Regions from separate parts of the Parabacteroides sp. KHUB-02 genome, predicted to be linked through region 3. Evidence: riboswitches for the same ligand, from Rfam matches in the RefSeq annotation. Region 3 holds a riboswitch; each other region holds the start of a gene.
What was found. Region 3 has a riboswitch for cobalamin ahead of accC (acetyl-CoA carboxylase biotin carboxylase subunit). Riboswitches for the same ligand answer to the same signal wherever they lie in the genome.
Positions count from the first base shown of each region.

Region 1 (5,109 bases), 2.9 Mb from region 3:
GGAGTAATTGCATAATCTCTACCTTGCTGGGAAAATCAAGGAATGCGGTAGGTTCATCCAAGTAAATAACCGGAGTCTCCTGAGCGAGCGCCTTAGCGATCATCACTTTCTGGCGTTCTCCATCCGATAAGGTATGGACCATGCGGGATGCTAGTTCCTCAATGCGGACAAGGGCGATGGATTCTTCCACGATCCGCTTATCATCCTTGCTCAACTTGCCCCAGAAGCCGGTATACGGGCTACGTCCCATCCCGACCAATTCCCGTACCAACATATTCCGGATCTCACATTTATCGGTCAGCACGACACCGATCGTGGTGCTCAATTCCTTATCGGAATAAGCATCTATATCTTTTCCTAGGACCAATATTTCCCCATCTAATTTAGGTTGGAAAGCCGATAACGTGCGCAATAAAGTAGACTTCCCCACCCCGTTAGCACCCAGCAAACAGGTTAATTCACCACTATAGATCGTAGAGTGTATACCTTTAGCTACCAGCTTTGTACTACTCTTAGAATGGTAACCGATCGAAAGTCCGTTAATATGAATCGTATCTTGTTTCATCTTACTCGTTCAATTCATTCTTTCGTTTTCTAAATAATACCGAAGCCACTACAGGAGCACCTACTAAAGCGGTTACCGAGTTGACAGGTAACGCTCCCTCGAACCCCGGCATACGGGCGATCAAATTACAGATCAACGCCAACGCCGCACCTGCGAATAAGACCGCAGGCATTAAAATCCGATGGTCGGAAGTTTGAAATATGGCCCGGCATAAATGCGGAACGGCTAGCCCCAAGAAGATAATAGGTCCGCAATAAGCCGTGACAATCGCCGTAAGGACCCCGGCCGAGGTGATAACCAACAAACGGGCCCGCTTGATATTAAGTCCCAAATTGCGTGCGTAGCTATCCCCAAGAAGCATCAAGTTCATGGTCTTGATAAGCAGGAACGAGAGAGGGATCAAGATTGTCATAAGAATCACGAACAACGTCATCTGATTACCGGAAACACGGGCGAAACTACCCAATCCCCAAATCACGTATGCACGGATATCCTCCTCGACGCTAAAGAATTTAAGTACACCGATCACGGCGTTTGCCACGTAACCGATCATCACACCGATAATCAACAACGTGACATTTCCTTTTACCTTTTGGGAAACATACACGATCAGCGCCATCACGGATAAGGAACCGATCACGGCCGCTATCGATAAGGCGATCTCCCCCATAAAACCAAGTTTACTCAAGGCAACGCCCCCTAAACTACCGCTTAACAACACCACAAAAGCGACACCCATGCTCGCTCCCGAACTGATACCTAAGACCGAAGGTCCGGCCAATGGATTACGGAAAACGGTTTGCATCTGTAAGCCGCTGATGGATAAGCCTGCTCCCGCTACCAACGCTGTCAATGCCTGTGGTAGTCGGGATTTCCAGATAATATTCTGCCATGTAATAGGCTCATTTCCTGAATTCCAGATAATATGCCAAACCGATTGAAGAGGAATAGAGACTGACCCCAACACCAAATTCAAAAAGATTAGAACAAAAATAGCCGTGACAATCGCCAGCATCCATAGGGTATTTGAATGTCTCATCAGTGTTCCTTATTTAAGTCGAGAATAATAGACCGGCTCATGATCCGGTAATAAATCCGGATGAAAGATATGAAGCAAATCCGCTAGGACGATCTCCGGTTCTGTCGGCATACTCTCATAAAACGGCGTGTTCTTCATATTACAATAGATAATCCCTTTCTCCCGGAACGCACGGAAATCCGCATAACGAGGATCTTGCTCTTTCAATGCCTCATAGCTAAACGTTCCCGGGAAACTATTCACGATACGCCAGTAATCAGCATCGTCCGCTTGGTTATAGACCGTCTCGAAGTCTAATGTAACACCACCGGATCGCTCATCGTCTTTCAAGAAATAATCAGCGCCGGCATCCTTGAAAAGCTGTGCCAAGAAACTCTTTCCTCCTACGGCATACCAGTTTCCACCCCGTAACTCGCCACTAAAAACGATCGGACGTTTTTTAACCTTGCCATCCGCCGTAAGTTCCTTTAATTCATTATACCTCTTCTCAATGGCGGCAAAACGCTCATTGCCCTCTTTCTCTACCCCTAACAACAAGCCTATGAACTTGATCCATTCAGCTTGTCCCAATGGCGTAGTCTCCTTATAACCCAAATGGGGAATCAAGGGGATACCCACGTCTTTCAGCGTCTCATAGCCTCCCCGCTTGAATGGCGATACAAGGATCAAATCAGGATTCATACTCATGATAACCTCGTTATCGAAATTTCCCTCTATACCGATCTTTGCGGTTTTACCTTCTTTCAGGCGTTCGTTCATCTCTTTATTGAACAAATGCCGTGTACTGGTAATCCCAACGACCTTATCCAAAGCACCCAATTTAATAAAATTCGATAATTGCAGGGAAGTCATACAGATAACGCTTCGGATGGGAAGCTCTATCATCGTATAATCAACGGGAATCCCCGTGGGTTTCGAACCTCTTTTTACGAACGCATAATGAAACGTGGTGCTTTCCTCGTTTTGAGGATCTTGAATATCAGCCAAGACATATTGATCCGCATAGGTAAGCTTGAATCCTTGGGCGTATAAAGGCTTAACCTGCTCTTGCGAGAATGCGGATTGCTCTACGGAAGCCGTCTTCCCTATTTCTCCTTTTTCACGGATACCTGAAGTACATGATAAAGTCAATACCGATAAAAGCAAGCATCCACCCGCTATAAACTTATTCATAATCCTTGTTTAATTGACAGTTGATCATTGACAGTTACTCTCGTCCTGCTCCACGGGACAGCAACATTTATTTATGAACCGGCAGGTCTTCTGACTTACTTCCATTCTGGACGCCTTCCCGATTACGAAACCAGTGGCCAAGGTATTGTCCGAATGTTTAGAAGTTCACAGCAGCGTGGTCTGTCCGGGATTCTCACCCGGTTCCCTTTTAATCCGCCTCCCGGAAAAAGAGATAAGCGGAGCCTGTTACAGCGACAAAAGTAGTAAGAATATTTGTATACATCCGCAATTTTAAGGACTTTTGCGTTTCAAATAAAAACAGATACACATGAATCATCCTATTCACTTAGTCTCATTAGGTCCCGGTGATCCGGAATTAATTACGCTGAAAGGGCTTAAAACATTACAAAAGGCTGATATTATCTATTGTCCTGCTACACAAGGCAAGCATGGAATCATATCTCGGGCGACGGATATATTGAAAGCTATTGAGGTAGACGAATCCTTGATCCATCCGTTTATTTTGCCAATGAGTAAGGAACGGACAGATGCGTTAAACGCTTATAACGAATTGTTTCTGGATGCCCAAGCTGAATATTTGAAAGGAAAACAAATCGTGATCGTCGCCGAGGGAGACGCTGGTTTTTATTCATCTATACAATATGTATACGATAAATTCGAGGAAGCAGGAATCCCGGTAGATCGAATCGCAGGAATTCCGGCATTTATAGCGGCAGGTGCCTTGGCCGGGATACATATCGTAAAACAAGAGGAGCAAATTAATGTAATCCCCGGGACTGCGTCATTCGATGAACTTTCGGCAAAAATAGAAAATGGAATGATCATCGTCATCATGAAATTACCGGGTTGCCAAGAGGCTATTCATACTTGTATCCGGCAGTATGCGGATAAGGCGGTTTTTCATTATTTCGAGAATGTAGGAACAGGAAAAGAATATTATACTACTGATATCGCCACTATACATTCCAAGGATTTCCCCTATTTCTCCCTACTGATTATCCAACCTCGCTAAAAGAAGAAGGCTGCCCGGAGAGTAACCAAACCCGGACAGCCCATCTTATTACGCTACATGCAATATATGCTTAAGCTGATCGATATGGAAACGAAGTGTATCCATATAAGGTTTCACTGAATTATGGTACATGATCGCTTTTGCGTGCATATCTTCCAACTCGCTTACTTTACGGTTCGCCTCACGCATTTTACAAGCGTTGTAGCGAATACCCGATACATGCCCTTTGATATCCTCGATCGCTTGGTTTCCCCGGTTGAAGATAGACTCTGCTTCTTCCGGAGCGTATACCGTATAGGCTTGGGCAACGTCATCCAGTAATGCCTGTTGATAAGAGCCGGCTATCGGGAGCAATTGATGGATCGCATGATGACATAAAGAATGAACCTCGTTTTGAAGCTTCTTCAATTCTACTTCCCACTTTGATTCACATACTTCATCCAATTGTTTGACTTCCGCTACGACACGGCCGCTAAACAATTCCACTACCATCTTTTCCCATGCTTCTGCTACCCACGATTTAGTAGCAAATGTAACCTGACTAAATCTTACTGTTGACATAACCTTAAATTTACATATTATATTGCTAATGTTATTAATCTCTTATCTATTTCAATTTATCACACTCAAACCATTTTAGCTTTCTTTTTATCGCTGTGACACCACAAAATTAATCAAATTATCATAGATGGATAATTTTAAAGACTATTTTATAATTCTTTAAGAGTGCGACAAGCAAAACGTATGATTTTTGCAAAGTTCACTTTACAAAAAGTTTAATTTCAAGCCTAACAGCTATCACAAAAAGCAAGATCATCGCCATCTTCGCACAAAAATATCAAAATAACACAATCTTATTATTCCATAAAGGGGGAAAACCTTGTTCCGTATCATTTTGTTATTATAATAAATTAGATTTACTTTGTTCAAACTATATAAACTTACATAAAGCACATGAAATCGGACATTGAGATAGCAAGAGAAACAGACTTGCGTAAAATTAAGGAAGTTGCGACAACGTTAGGTATCCCTCGTGAGGAAGTACAAAATTATGGCAGGTATATTGCCAAGGTTCCTATCCATTTGATCGATAAAAAGCAAATGGACCAGCATAATTTAATTTTAGTGACCGCTATCACTCCCACTAAAGCGGGAATCGGAAAGACTACGGTTTCGATCGGTCTGGCTTTAGGGCTGAATAAAATAGGGAAGAAAGCGGTGGTCGCTTTACGTGAGCCGTCTCTTGGCCCGTGTTTCGGCATGAAAGGTGGTGCTGCCGGAGGTGGATATGCCCAAGTG
Region 1 covers NZ_JBWQEV010000001.1:1,431,997-1,437,105, reverse strand. Annotated here, with positions in the region: gene ACYIA1_RS06240 (ABC transporter ATP-binding protein) at 1-565, opposite strand, end outside; gene ACYIA1_RS06235 (iron ABC transporter permease) at 567-1,604, opposite strand; gene ACYIA1_RS06230 (ABC transporter substrate-binding protein) at 1,614-2,777, opposite strand; cobalamin riboswitch at 2,841-3,039, opposite strand; gene ACYIA1_RS06225 (precorrin-2 C(20)-methyltransferase) at 3,106-3,810, shown strand; gene ACYIA1_RS06220 (hypothetical protein) at 3,859-4,371, opposite strand; gene ACYIA1_RS06215 (formate--tetrahydrofolate ligase) at 4,765-5,109, shown strand, end outside.
Region 1: another riboswitch for cobalamin. It lies ahead of ACYIA1_RS06230 (ABC transporter substrate-binding protein); the one in region 3 lies ahead of accC (acetyl-CoA carboxylase biotin carboxylase subunit).

Region 2 (5,109 bases), 1.6 Mb from region 3:
CATAGCCAGACTTCCGGTTGGTCATTGACCGAGCAAGATCCGTTCAATAACGTAGGACGTACTTGTATCGAGGCTATGGCCGCTACATTAGGACATACACAATCTTTGCATACGAACGCATTGGATGAGGCGATCGCTTTGCCGACCGACTTCTCTGCTCGTATCGCTCGTAATACACAGATTTACATTCAGGAAGAGACTAAGATCTGTAAGGAGATCGACCCGTGGGCTGGTTCTTACTATGTAGAGTCTTTGACGAATGAGTTGGTACATAAAGGTTGGGCATTGATCCAAGAGATCGAGAGCATGGGTGGTATGGCGAAAGCCATCGAGACAGGTCTTCCTAAGATGCGTATCGAGGAAGCTGCCGCTCGTACACAGGCTCGTATCGACTCTGGTGTTCAGACCATCGTTGGTGTTAACAAATATCGTTTGCCGAAGGAAGATCCGATCGATATCCTTGAGATCGATAATACAGCCGTACGTAACGAGCAGATCGCCGCTTTGAAGGAGTTGCGTGCTAACCGTGACGAAGCCGCTGTTCAAAAAGCTTTGGCTGATATCACGGAGTGCGTGAAGACGAAGAAGGGCAACTTATTAGAGTTGGCTGTTAAGGCTGCCGGCTTGCGTGCGTCATTGGGAGAGATCTCCGATGCTTGCGAGGTGGTTGTAGGTCGTTATAAAGCAATCATTAGAACTATTTCAGGCGTGTATTCATCAGAAACTAAGAAAGACGCAGACTTCCAGAAAGCTTGCGAGCTTTGCGAGCAATTCGCTAAGAAAGAAGGCCGTCAGCCTCGTATCATGATCGCTAAGATGGGTCAGGACGGACACGACCGTGGCGCTAAGGTTGTCGCTACTGGTTATGCGGACTGTGGTTTCGACGTAGATATGGGACCGTTGTTCCAGACTCCGGCCGAGGCTGCCCGTCAAGCTGTGGAGAACGACGTTCACGTAATGGGCGTTTCTTCTTTGGCCGCTGGTCATAAGACGTTGGTTCCGCAGGTTATCGAGGAGTTGAAGAAACTAGGTCGTGAGGACATCATCGTTATTGCTGGAGGTGTAATCCCGGCTCAAGACTATGACTTCTTGTATAAGGCTGGCGTTGCCGCTATCTTTGGCCCGGGTACTTCCGTATCGAAGGCAGCTTGCCAGATCCTTGAGATCTTGTTAGGCGAATAAATAGAGTTTAGACCTTACGGTTTTTAAATAAAGAGAGGCTGGACAATTGATTTTGTCCGGCCTTTTTTAGTATTGTATGCGGGTTTATGTACTTTTGTAGCGATTATTCAATTAAAAAGGGAAAGAATCATGGGAATCGTTATAGGTATAGATGTGGGAGGTAGCACGACCAAGATCGTCGGCGTGGAGGATAAGAAGATCAAGAACCCGATGTTCGTGAAAGCTACCGATCCGGTAACCTCTTTATTCGGAGCCTTCGGTAAGTATATTTATGATAATAACATCTCGCTCTCGAATATAGAGAAAGTGATCTTGACGGGTGTAGGTAGCGCCTATATCGATCAACCTTTATATGGCTTACCAACTGCGAAGACGGATGAGTTCCTTGCGAATGGGCTAGGGGCGCAATATAATACGGGACTGGACAGTCTATTGGTGGTCAGCATGGGAACGGGTACCTCCTTTGTCAAGGTACAAGGCTCCACGATCGAGCATATCGGGGGATTGGGTATCGGTGGCGGAACAATCCTCGGCTTGTCTAAGCTATTATTGAAAACGCATGACTTTCACCAAATAGCGTCTTTGGCCGAGCACGGTTCCTTGAATGATATCGACTTGCATATCCGGGATATTACGCCGCATCCGCTACCCGGCCTGCCGCTGGACGTGACAGCCTCTATTTTCGGAAAAGCGGACGCGAACGCTAAGGTTGAGGATATCGCTCTCGGTATCGTTCATATGGTCTTGCAGACCATCGGACAAGGAGCTGTTTTCGCCTCGTTAAATGGCGATATCAAGAATATCGTATTGATCGGTAACCTGACTCGCTTGCCACAATGCCCGGATATTTTCCCCCGTCTGGAGGAGATGTGCGATGTCCATTTCAAGATACCGGAGTATGCCGAATATCGCACGGCTATCGGGGCGGCTTTATGCTATATCAGGAACCGGGAATATAAGGATATTTTTTGTGGAAAGTGTTAGGCTACATCAAAACTTTATGTATCTTTGCTACATGCTTTGTTCCCTTTCGGCAATCGCCGGATAGGGATTAAAAGGGAATCGGGTGAGAATCCCGGACAGTCCCGCTGCTGTAAGCTTCATAAACGGGTTGAGCAATACTGTTGCCACTGTTCATTCAAGTGAATGGGAAGGCGCTTAAGACCGGAAGTAAGTCAGAAGACCTGCAAGGCGTGTATATTTTCGACGGCTTCGAGGAAAGGCCGGAAGAGAACGCAAGAACCGTATCCGGTTTTTACTATTCTTTATCCAAGGTTTTCTTATCAAGTCGTCTCATGGTTTCGGATAATTATTTTGCCATAATAATTAGGGAAAGAAGCATGAATCTGACCGACGGGATGAGCTCCGTGTGTAAGATGCATGCTTTCTTTGCGTTTAAAGGACTGGGGTATTCCGTGAACACTCTATAGAGAATATTTGTTTATTATTAGAAAAGTGCGTTTATTTGCAACGAGTAATTAACAAAAGAAGTATGAATATGAAGAAAATTGTGGGACTTGTTATGGTTGCCTTGCTAGCGTTGATGGCGCTTCCGGCGAACGCTCAGCTTAAATTCGGTATCAAGGGAGGTGTGAATATATCGTCTGTTCATTTCAACTCGGACGTGTTGAAAGCGGATAACGTAACCGGCTTCCAAGTGGGTCCGATGATCGAGACGACCTTACCGTTGGTCGGTGTCGGGATCGATGCGGCAGTGTTGTATTCGCAAAAAGGTTTGGAAACGACCTCGGCTGGCGGGGTGAAGACTTCGATGAAGACGGATTATATCGATGTTCCGGTCAACTTGAAATGGAAATTCGGCTTACCGATCGTCAAGGCGTATCTGGCAGCCGGTCCGTATATCGGTTTCCGTGTAGGCGGTGATAAGTTTTGGGATATCCCGGGTTCCGTAGCGGATCAGGTGAAGGCGAAGAATTTCAGCGCAGGTCTTAACTTCGGTGCCGGCGTGGAGCTGATCAGTCACTTGCAGGTGGGTTTCAATTATGGTCTGGGACTGACTGATAACTATAGTATTGAGAAGGTGAACCTCTCCGACGGTGCCGGAAAGAACCGTGGATGGTCTATCACGGCAGCGATCTTGTTCTAAATAGGTGAAAATAAAATGAGAGAGGCTGGGCTTTAGAAGTCCGGCCTTTTTTGTTATTTTTGGGCTCGTAATGAAACACCTGTTTGAATGAAATACGCGGACGTCATACTTCCCCTTCCTTTGGAGAATAGCTATACCTATCGGATACCCGAAGATCTGGAGAGAGCCGTGACTCCCGGTTGCCGGGTGATCGTGCATTTCGGGAAGAAACGATATTATACGGCTATCGTCATGGAGGTACACGACCGGGAACCGGTATCCGATTTTGAGACGAAGGAGATCTACGCTTTGCTGGATGCCACGCCGGTGCTCCGCCGTCCGCAACTCCGTTTCTGGAAATGGATATCTTCTTATTATATATGTAAGCTGGGCGACGTGTATAAGGCGGCCTTGCCTTCCGGCTTAAAGTTGGAAAGCGAGACGACGGTTACTTATAATGAGGATTTCGAGGCCACCGCCCCCTTGCGCCCGAACGAGCAAGCGGTACTGGATGCTTTTAGCGGGGTTTTGAAATTGACGATCTCGGAGTTGGAGAAGAAGACCGGTCTTCGAAATGTTGTCCCGATCGTCTCTTCCTTGATGGTGAAAGGGGCGGTCGAGGTGAGCGAGGAGCTAAAGCGAGGATTCGTTCCCAAGACACAGGCGTTTATCCGTTTGGCCGAGGCTTACCGGGATGAGACGAAATTACAGGCGGTGTTCGAGGATTTGAAACGAGCGAAGAAGCAAGAGCTTCTGCTGGTCAGCTTCTTGGATTTAAGCCATACCTTGAATCCCGCTTTATCGAAGGAGCTTTCCAAGAAAGAGCTATTGGAACGCAGTGGTTATACCTCTGCGGTATTGGAGGGGCTGCTGAAACGGGGTATCTTGGAGAGTTACGAGAAAGAGGTGGGTCGTTTGCAAGTATCTGTCTGCCGCTTGCAAGAGCCGAATCCGCTCAGTCCGGCGCAAGAGAAAGCCTATGGAGAGATCCATGAGGCTTTCAAGACGAAGGAGGTCTGCTTGCTTCATGGCGTGACTTCCAGTGGTAAGACCGAGATATACGTCCGTTTGATCCATGAGGTCTTGCGGCTGGGGCGGCAGGTTTTATATATGTTGCCGGAGATCGCTATCACGACCCAGATCACGGAACGGCTGGCGAAATTATTCGGGGATAAGCTATTGGTCTACCACTCTAAGTTCTCGGATAACGAGCGGGTGGAAGTTTGGAATAAGCTATTGCATAACGACGAGCCTATGCTGGTATTGGGGGTCCGTTCGTCCCTCTTCCTTCCGTTTAAGGACTTGGGCTTGATTATCGTGGACGAGGAGCATGAGAATACGTATAAGCAGCAGGACCCGGCACCCCGTTACCATGCCCGTAACGCTGCCATCGTCTTGGCGGGTATGCACGGCGGTAAGACCTTATTGGGTTCCGCCACCCCCTCCATCGATTCTTATTTCAACGCTACGGCGGGGAAATACGGTCTGGTTGAGTTATCTACCCGCTACGGTGATTGCTTGATGCCGGAGATTATTACGGTGGACGTGAAGGAGCTAAAGCGCAAGAAGATCATGAAAGATACCCTTTTCTCCCCTCTGTTGGTGGAGAAGGTGCGGGAGGCCCTATCCCGGGGCGAGCAGGCGATCCTATTCCAGAACCGCCGGGGATTCGCCCCGATGATCGAGTGCCGAGGGTGCGGGTGGGTGCCTCGTTGCGTGAATTGCGACGTTAGCCTTACCTACCACAAGGCGCATAATCAGCTGGTTTGCCATTATTGCGGTTATACCTACCGCTTGCCGCAGGTATGTCCCGAGTGTAAGGGGACGGAGTTCAAGATGCA
Region 2 covers NZ_JBWQEV010000001.1:2,736,583-2,741,691, reverse strand. Annotated here, with positions in the region: gene scpA (methylmalonyl-CoA mutase) at 1-1,182, shown strand, start outside; gene coaW (type II pantothenate kinase) at 1,312-2,166, shown strand; cobalamin riboswitch at 2,186-2,388, shown strand; gene ACYIA1_RS12160 (porin family protein) at 2,681-3,289, shown strand; gene priA (replication restart helicase PriA) at 3,377-5,109, shown strand, end outside.
Region 2: another riboswitch for cobalamin. It lies ahead of ACYIA1_RS12160 (porin family protein); the one in region 3 lies ahead of accC (acetyl-CoA carboxylase biotin carboxylase subunit).

Region 3 (5,109 bases):
GGTAAAATCATAAGCGTAAACAAATACCAAACGACCATCGATCTTTCCATAACCACTTACCATTCCATCACCGGGAATCTTATTCTTATCCATCCCGAAGTTTGTACACCGATGCACCACGAATTTATCCAGCTCATTGAAAGTCCCTTTATCCAACAGCATCTCGATTCGTTCACGGGCGGTCATACGCCCGCAAGCATGTTGTTTCTCAATGCGATTCAATCCTCCTCCCAACGAGGCCTCTTTATTCAAAGCCTCAAAATCTTTATATAATTGCTCGTTATTCATATGAATCATCTTTTAATAGGTCTAAAGTCATAAGCACTTGATTGTTATCAACGGAATCTCCCTCGGATACCAATATATCTTTTACCACGCATGCTGAGCTTACCTTATAGTTACTCTGCATCTTCATCGCCTCAAGTACGACCACGGTATCCCCCGTTTCCAAGCGATCTCCTTTCCGCACAGGTATTTTCACGACTTTACCCGGCATCGGGGCGACAATCTTGTCATCTTGCTTCTCTTCCGCACTTTTACGCATACGCAAATATTTCTTTTGGGTATCTACGATATCCACATGATAGGAACGGTAGAACATATTCACGTCATAACTCCGATGATCTTCTCCGGAGATGATCTCCGCGTTAAATGAGTTCCCATCGTGCAAGACAGAACAACTGCCGTTCTCCGTCATCACGATATCCACATCATACGGCTTCCCGTCGATAGAAAGCCGGACTTTATTCCCTTCTTTACTGACCAATGTCACATCGGCCACACGATTTCCGATATGTATTTCCATAACCAATACCCGTTAAATCCGTAAGACACCTTTTTGTAAACCAAACTCCCGCCAACGGCTGATAGGACGTGTATCCACCAATTGGGTAGAAGTATTTTCCTCTAAATTCATCAAATAATCCATATAAGCGGCGATCATGGCGATATTCTCGATTTCCTCGTTATTACCGTTAGACCGTTGTAGCATCCGGGCATTCTTAGCGATAAATAATGTATTATATTCCCCTTTCACGAAATCAGGATTATGCATGATACGTTTCAAATAACTGAGGTTCGTCTTTAAGCCCGTGATTTTATATTCATATAGAACCCGGCGCATACGCTCGATCGCATACGCACGTGTCGTTGCCCATACGATTAATTTACCGATCATAGGGTCATAATAGACCGGAATCTCATACCCTTCATATACATAGCTATCGATACGTACCCCGATACCATTCGGTTCCGTTAATTGCCGGATAATACCCGGGGAAGGCATGAAATTATTTTCCGTATCCTCCGCACAGATCCAGCACTCGATGGCATGTCCTCGTTGGAAAAGATCTTCTTGACGAAGATGCAAAACCTCATTATTGGCGATACGGATTTGTTCCTTTACCAAATCCACCCCTACCACTTCTTCCGTGATAGGATGCTCTACTTGTAGCCGGGTATTCATTTCCAAAAAATAAAAATGGCGGTCCTTATCTACAAGGAACTCTATCGTTCCCGCTCCGGAATAATGAACCGCTTTAGCCGCAGCCACAGCCTTTTCCCCCATTTCTTTACGTAAGTCCGCTGTTAGGAATGGAGACGGGCTTTCCTCTACTATTTTCTGGTTACGACGTTGAACCGAACATTCCCGGTCAAATAGATGAATGACATTACCATGGTTATCTCCCAATATCTGGAATTCTATATGATGCGGCTCCTCTACGAATTTCTCTATATATACCGTATCATCACCAAATGAGGACAACGATTCTGAACGAGCCGTATGATAAGCCTCGACAACCTCGCCCTTCTCATGTATCAGGCGCATCCCTTTTCCTCCACCTCCCATAGAAGCTTTCAGCATAACAGGGAAACCAATTTCTTCGCAAACCCGAAGCGCTTCTTCCGCACTTTGCAACGGTTGCTCCGTACCGGGAACCACAGGAACCTCTGCGGCGATCATGCGTTTGCGTGCGGCGATCTTATCTCCCATCGCTTCCATCGTCTCCGCTGACGGGCCGATAAATATCAATCCTTCTTGCTTACAACGGCGTGCGAAGTCCGCGTTCTCCGACAAGAAACCATAACCGGGATGTATCGCATCGGCATGGTGCCGTTTCGCCGCAGCGATCAGATTGTCTATATTCAAATAACTTTCCTTGGAAGCCGCCGGGCCTATCAAGGCTGCCTCATCCGCATACATTACATGCCGAGCGGTACGATCGGTCTCCGAATATACAGCAACAGTGCGAATCCCCATCTCCTTACATGAGCGCATCACACGGATAGCGATCTCACCTCGATTCGCAACAAGCACTTTACGGATCATGTCGCCACGAGGACATAAATTCTCCATAAATCATTAACTATTGATTCTTATTCTTTTCGTACTGCTTTCCTAATCCCTCGAGCAAAAACAGCCTTTAATGAATGGCAGGTCTTCTGACTGACTCCCATCTTGAGGCCTTCCCGGTCGCTAGAACCAGTGGCGATAGTGTTGTTTCAAGATGTTCTTCGGAGCTTCACAGCAGCGGGACTGTCCGGGATTCACACCCGATTCCCTTTTAATCCACATACCCGAATGGTATATGCGGAACCGATTCGGGGGCAAAGATAGTATTTTTTATTTAACTATCCACTTCAGCCAGGCCGGAATATACGGAATACACGGATCCCAAGTAAAATTCCGTACAATAAGCTCACAAGAGAAGCTTATGCATAAAGCATTAAAAATCAAAATTAAAAAAACAGGATAATCTTTCTGCGAAAACACATACATGTTTTTGAAAAAAGTCGTACGTGTTTTCTGGAAAGGTCGTACGTGTTTTCCTGAATCCTTCCACCGAAAACAATAGCGCATGCTAAAATTTACAAGAAGCTCCACTTAAATGAGATGTTAAATGAAAAAGTCTTACTTTTTGTAGAGTCAACAGGCAAGTACAGTTTTTATACATTTCGTTTGTTCGTGTTCTCAGCTATTTTGTGTAACTTTGCGTATGCTTGAAGGCATATCAATTTGAAGCTGCCTATTCTTGCTTGCGTTACCTTGTCGTAATAATTGGCTCAAATAAAGAATAAGACTCTACAATGAGATGAATTGAACACATGAAAACTGAATATCAAAAATGTATGGATGAGGAGCCTTTCGACGGCTCATCGCCCGAAATAACGGAAATGACTGTCCGTAACAAAAGGCTACTACACCAACTCAGAGAAACGGATTATGCCGACAATGAGGCAAAGCAGCGCATCTATCGGCAGATGTTCGGAAGTATCGGCAAGGATGTTTACATCGACATAGACTTCCGATGCGAGTATGGGAAAAACATCTATTTCGGGAACAAGGTGATCGTGAACATGAACTGTACGTTCCTCGATAATAACAATATCATTATCGGTAACAACGTGATGATAGCCCCCGATGTGAAAATATATACCGCAACTCATTCCGTCCACCTCGCAGAAAGGATGCCGGAAAGGACATGTCCCGGAGCGTCCATCTGCGACACAATTGCCCGACCTGTCCTTATAGAAGATGGTGTATGGATAGGAGGCGGCTCTACAATCCTTCCGGGTGTGACTGTCGGCCAAAACTCTGTCATCGGAGCAGGCAGTGTTGTCGTGAAAGATATTCCTGCCAATTCCATAGCTGTCGGCAATCCTTTCCGTGTAATTAAAAATATCGAAGATAATGATTAAAAACCTCATTTTTGATTTTGGCAAGGTCCTTGTAAATCACGATTTGCAACCCTTGCTTGAACGACATTTCGGGGATGATGAAGTGTCGCTAATCGGTTTTCACAAGATTCTATCAGATCCGGAATTTATAAACATGTGCGACCGTGGAATAATCCCGTTTGAGAAAATGATTGACGGAGCGATAAAAAGGTATCCTGAATATAGTGATGCCTTCACGTTTTTCAAAGATAATTATCTTGAAGAGATAACAGGAGAGATTGAAGGTATGCGTGTACTTCTAAAAAAATTAAAGCAATCCGGATTCAAACTATATGGGTTGACGAACTGGAGCGACACAATCTACCGGGTCATGGAGAAATTCGACATATTCCGGTTGCTTGACGGTGTGGTAATATCGTGTGAGGAACATTTCATCAAGCCTGAAAAGGAAATTTATCTTCGCCTTTGTGACAAATATAGCCTTAAACCGTCGGAATGTTTGTTTACGGATGACAGAATGGTGAATGTGTTGGGTGCAAAGGCGATTGGAATGGAAGCTGTATTGTTCACAACACCCAAAGAATATATTTTTGAAATAGAGCGAATTTGCGGTATCAAAATTGAACAATGATGAATACCAGAAATTGCAACAGCCGGAGATGCGTTTAGAGAATAGCGAATATCGCACCATTGATTAACGACAAATAAAACAAAGAAGAATATGGGTATCGGAAAATGGATAGGCGGTGTCTTGGGGTTTATGGCATTCGGACCACTGGGCGCTTTAGCCGGTATTATATTAGGCTCTTTCTTTGAGGAAGAGGCAAACATGACGGGACAGCCCTTCGGTGGCAGAACCAATTACGATGATCAATATACACGAAGAGACCCATACGCCGGGGAGCGTAACAGTTTCCTTTTCTCCATGTTGGTAATGGCCTCCTATATCATCCGTGCCGATGGGAAAATCATGCACAGCGAGATGGAATATGTCCGTCAATTCCTCCGAAGGAACTTCGGCGAGATCGCCGTAGGCCAAGGTGAAGAGATATTGCTAAAGCTTTTCGACCAAGCCAAACGCATGGAGCAAGAGAATAGCATAGGATTCAAGAATACCATCCGGGAATGCGGAACCCAGATCGCATACAACCTAAGTTATGAGGAGCGGCTGCAACTGCTGGCGTTCCTCGCCGAGATCGCTAAGAGCGACGGTAATGTTTGCGCCACCGAGATCAACGCTTTAAAAGAGGTAGCCATAGCGATGGGAATGTCTGAAAAGGAAGTTGAATCCATGTTAAATCTTCAGGAAAACTCCCTAGATAACGCCTATAAAGTATTAGAGATAGAACCCACGGCTACGGACGATGAGGTGCGTGCCGCTTACCGCCGCATGGCTATCAAACATCATCCGGACAAAGTAGCCAACCTTGG
Region 3 covers NZ_JBWQEV010000001.1:4,293,830-4,298,938, reverse strand. Annotated here, with positions in the region: gene ACYIA1_RS18210 (acyl-CoA carboxylase subunit beta) at 1-288, opposite strand, end outside; gene ACYIA1_RS18205 (acyl-CoA carboxylase biotin carboxyl carrier protein subunit) at 281-805, opposite strand; gene accC (acetyl-CoA carboxylase biotin carboxylase subunit) at 818-2,329, opposite strand; cobalamin riboswitch at 2,416-2,616, opposite strand; gene ACYIA1_RS18195 (sugar O-acetyltransferase) at 3,106-3,699, shown strand; gene ACYIA1_RS18190 (HAD family hydrolase) at 3,692-4,309, shown strand; gene ACYIA1_RS18185 (TerB family tellurite resistance protein) at 4,400-5,109, shown strand, end outside.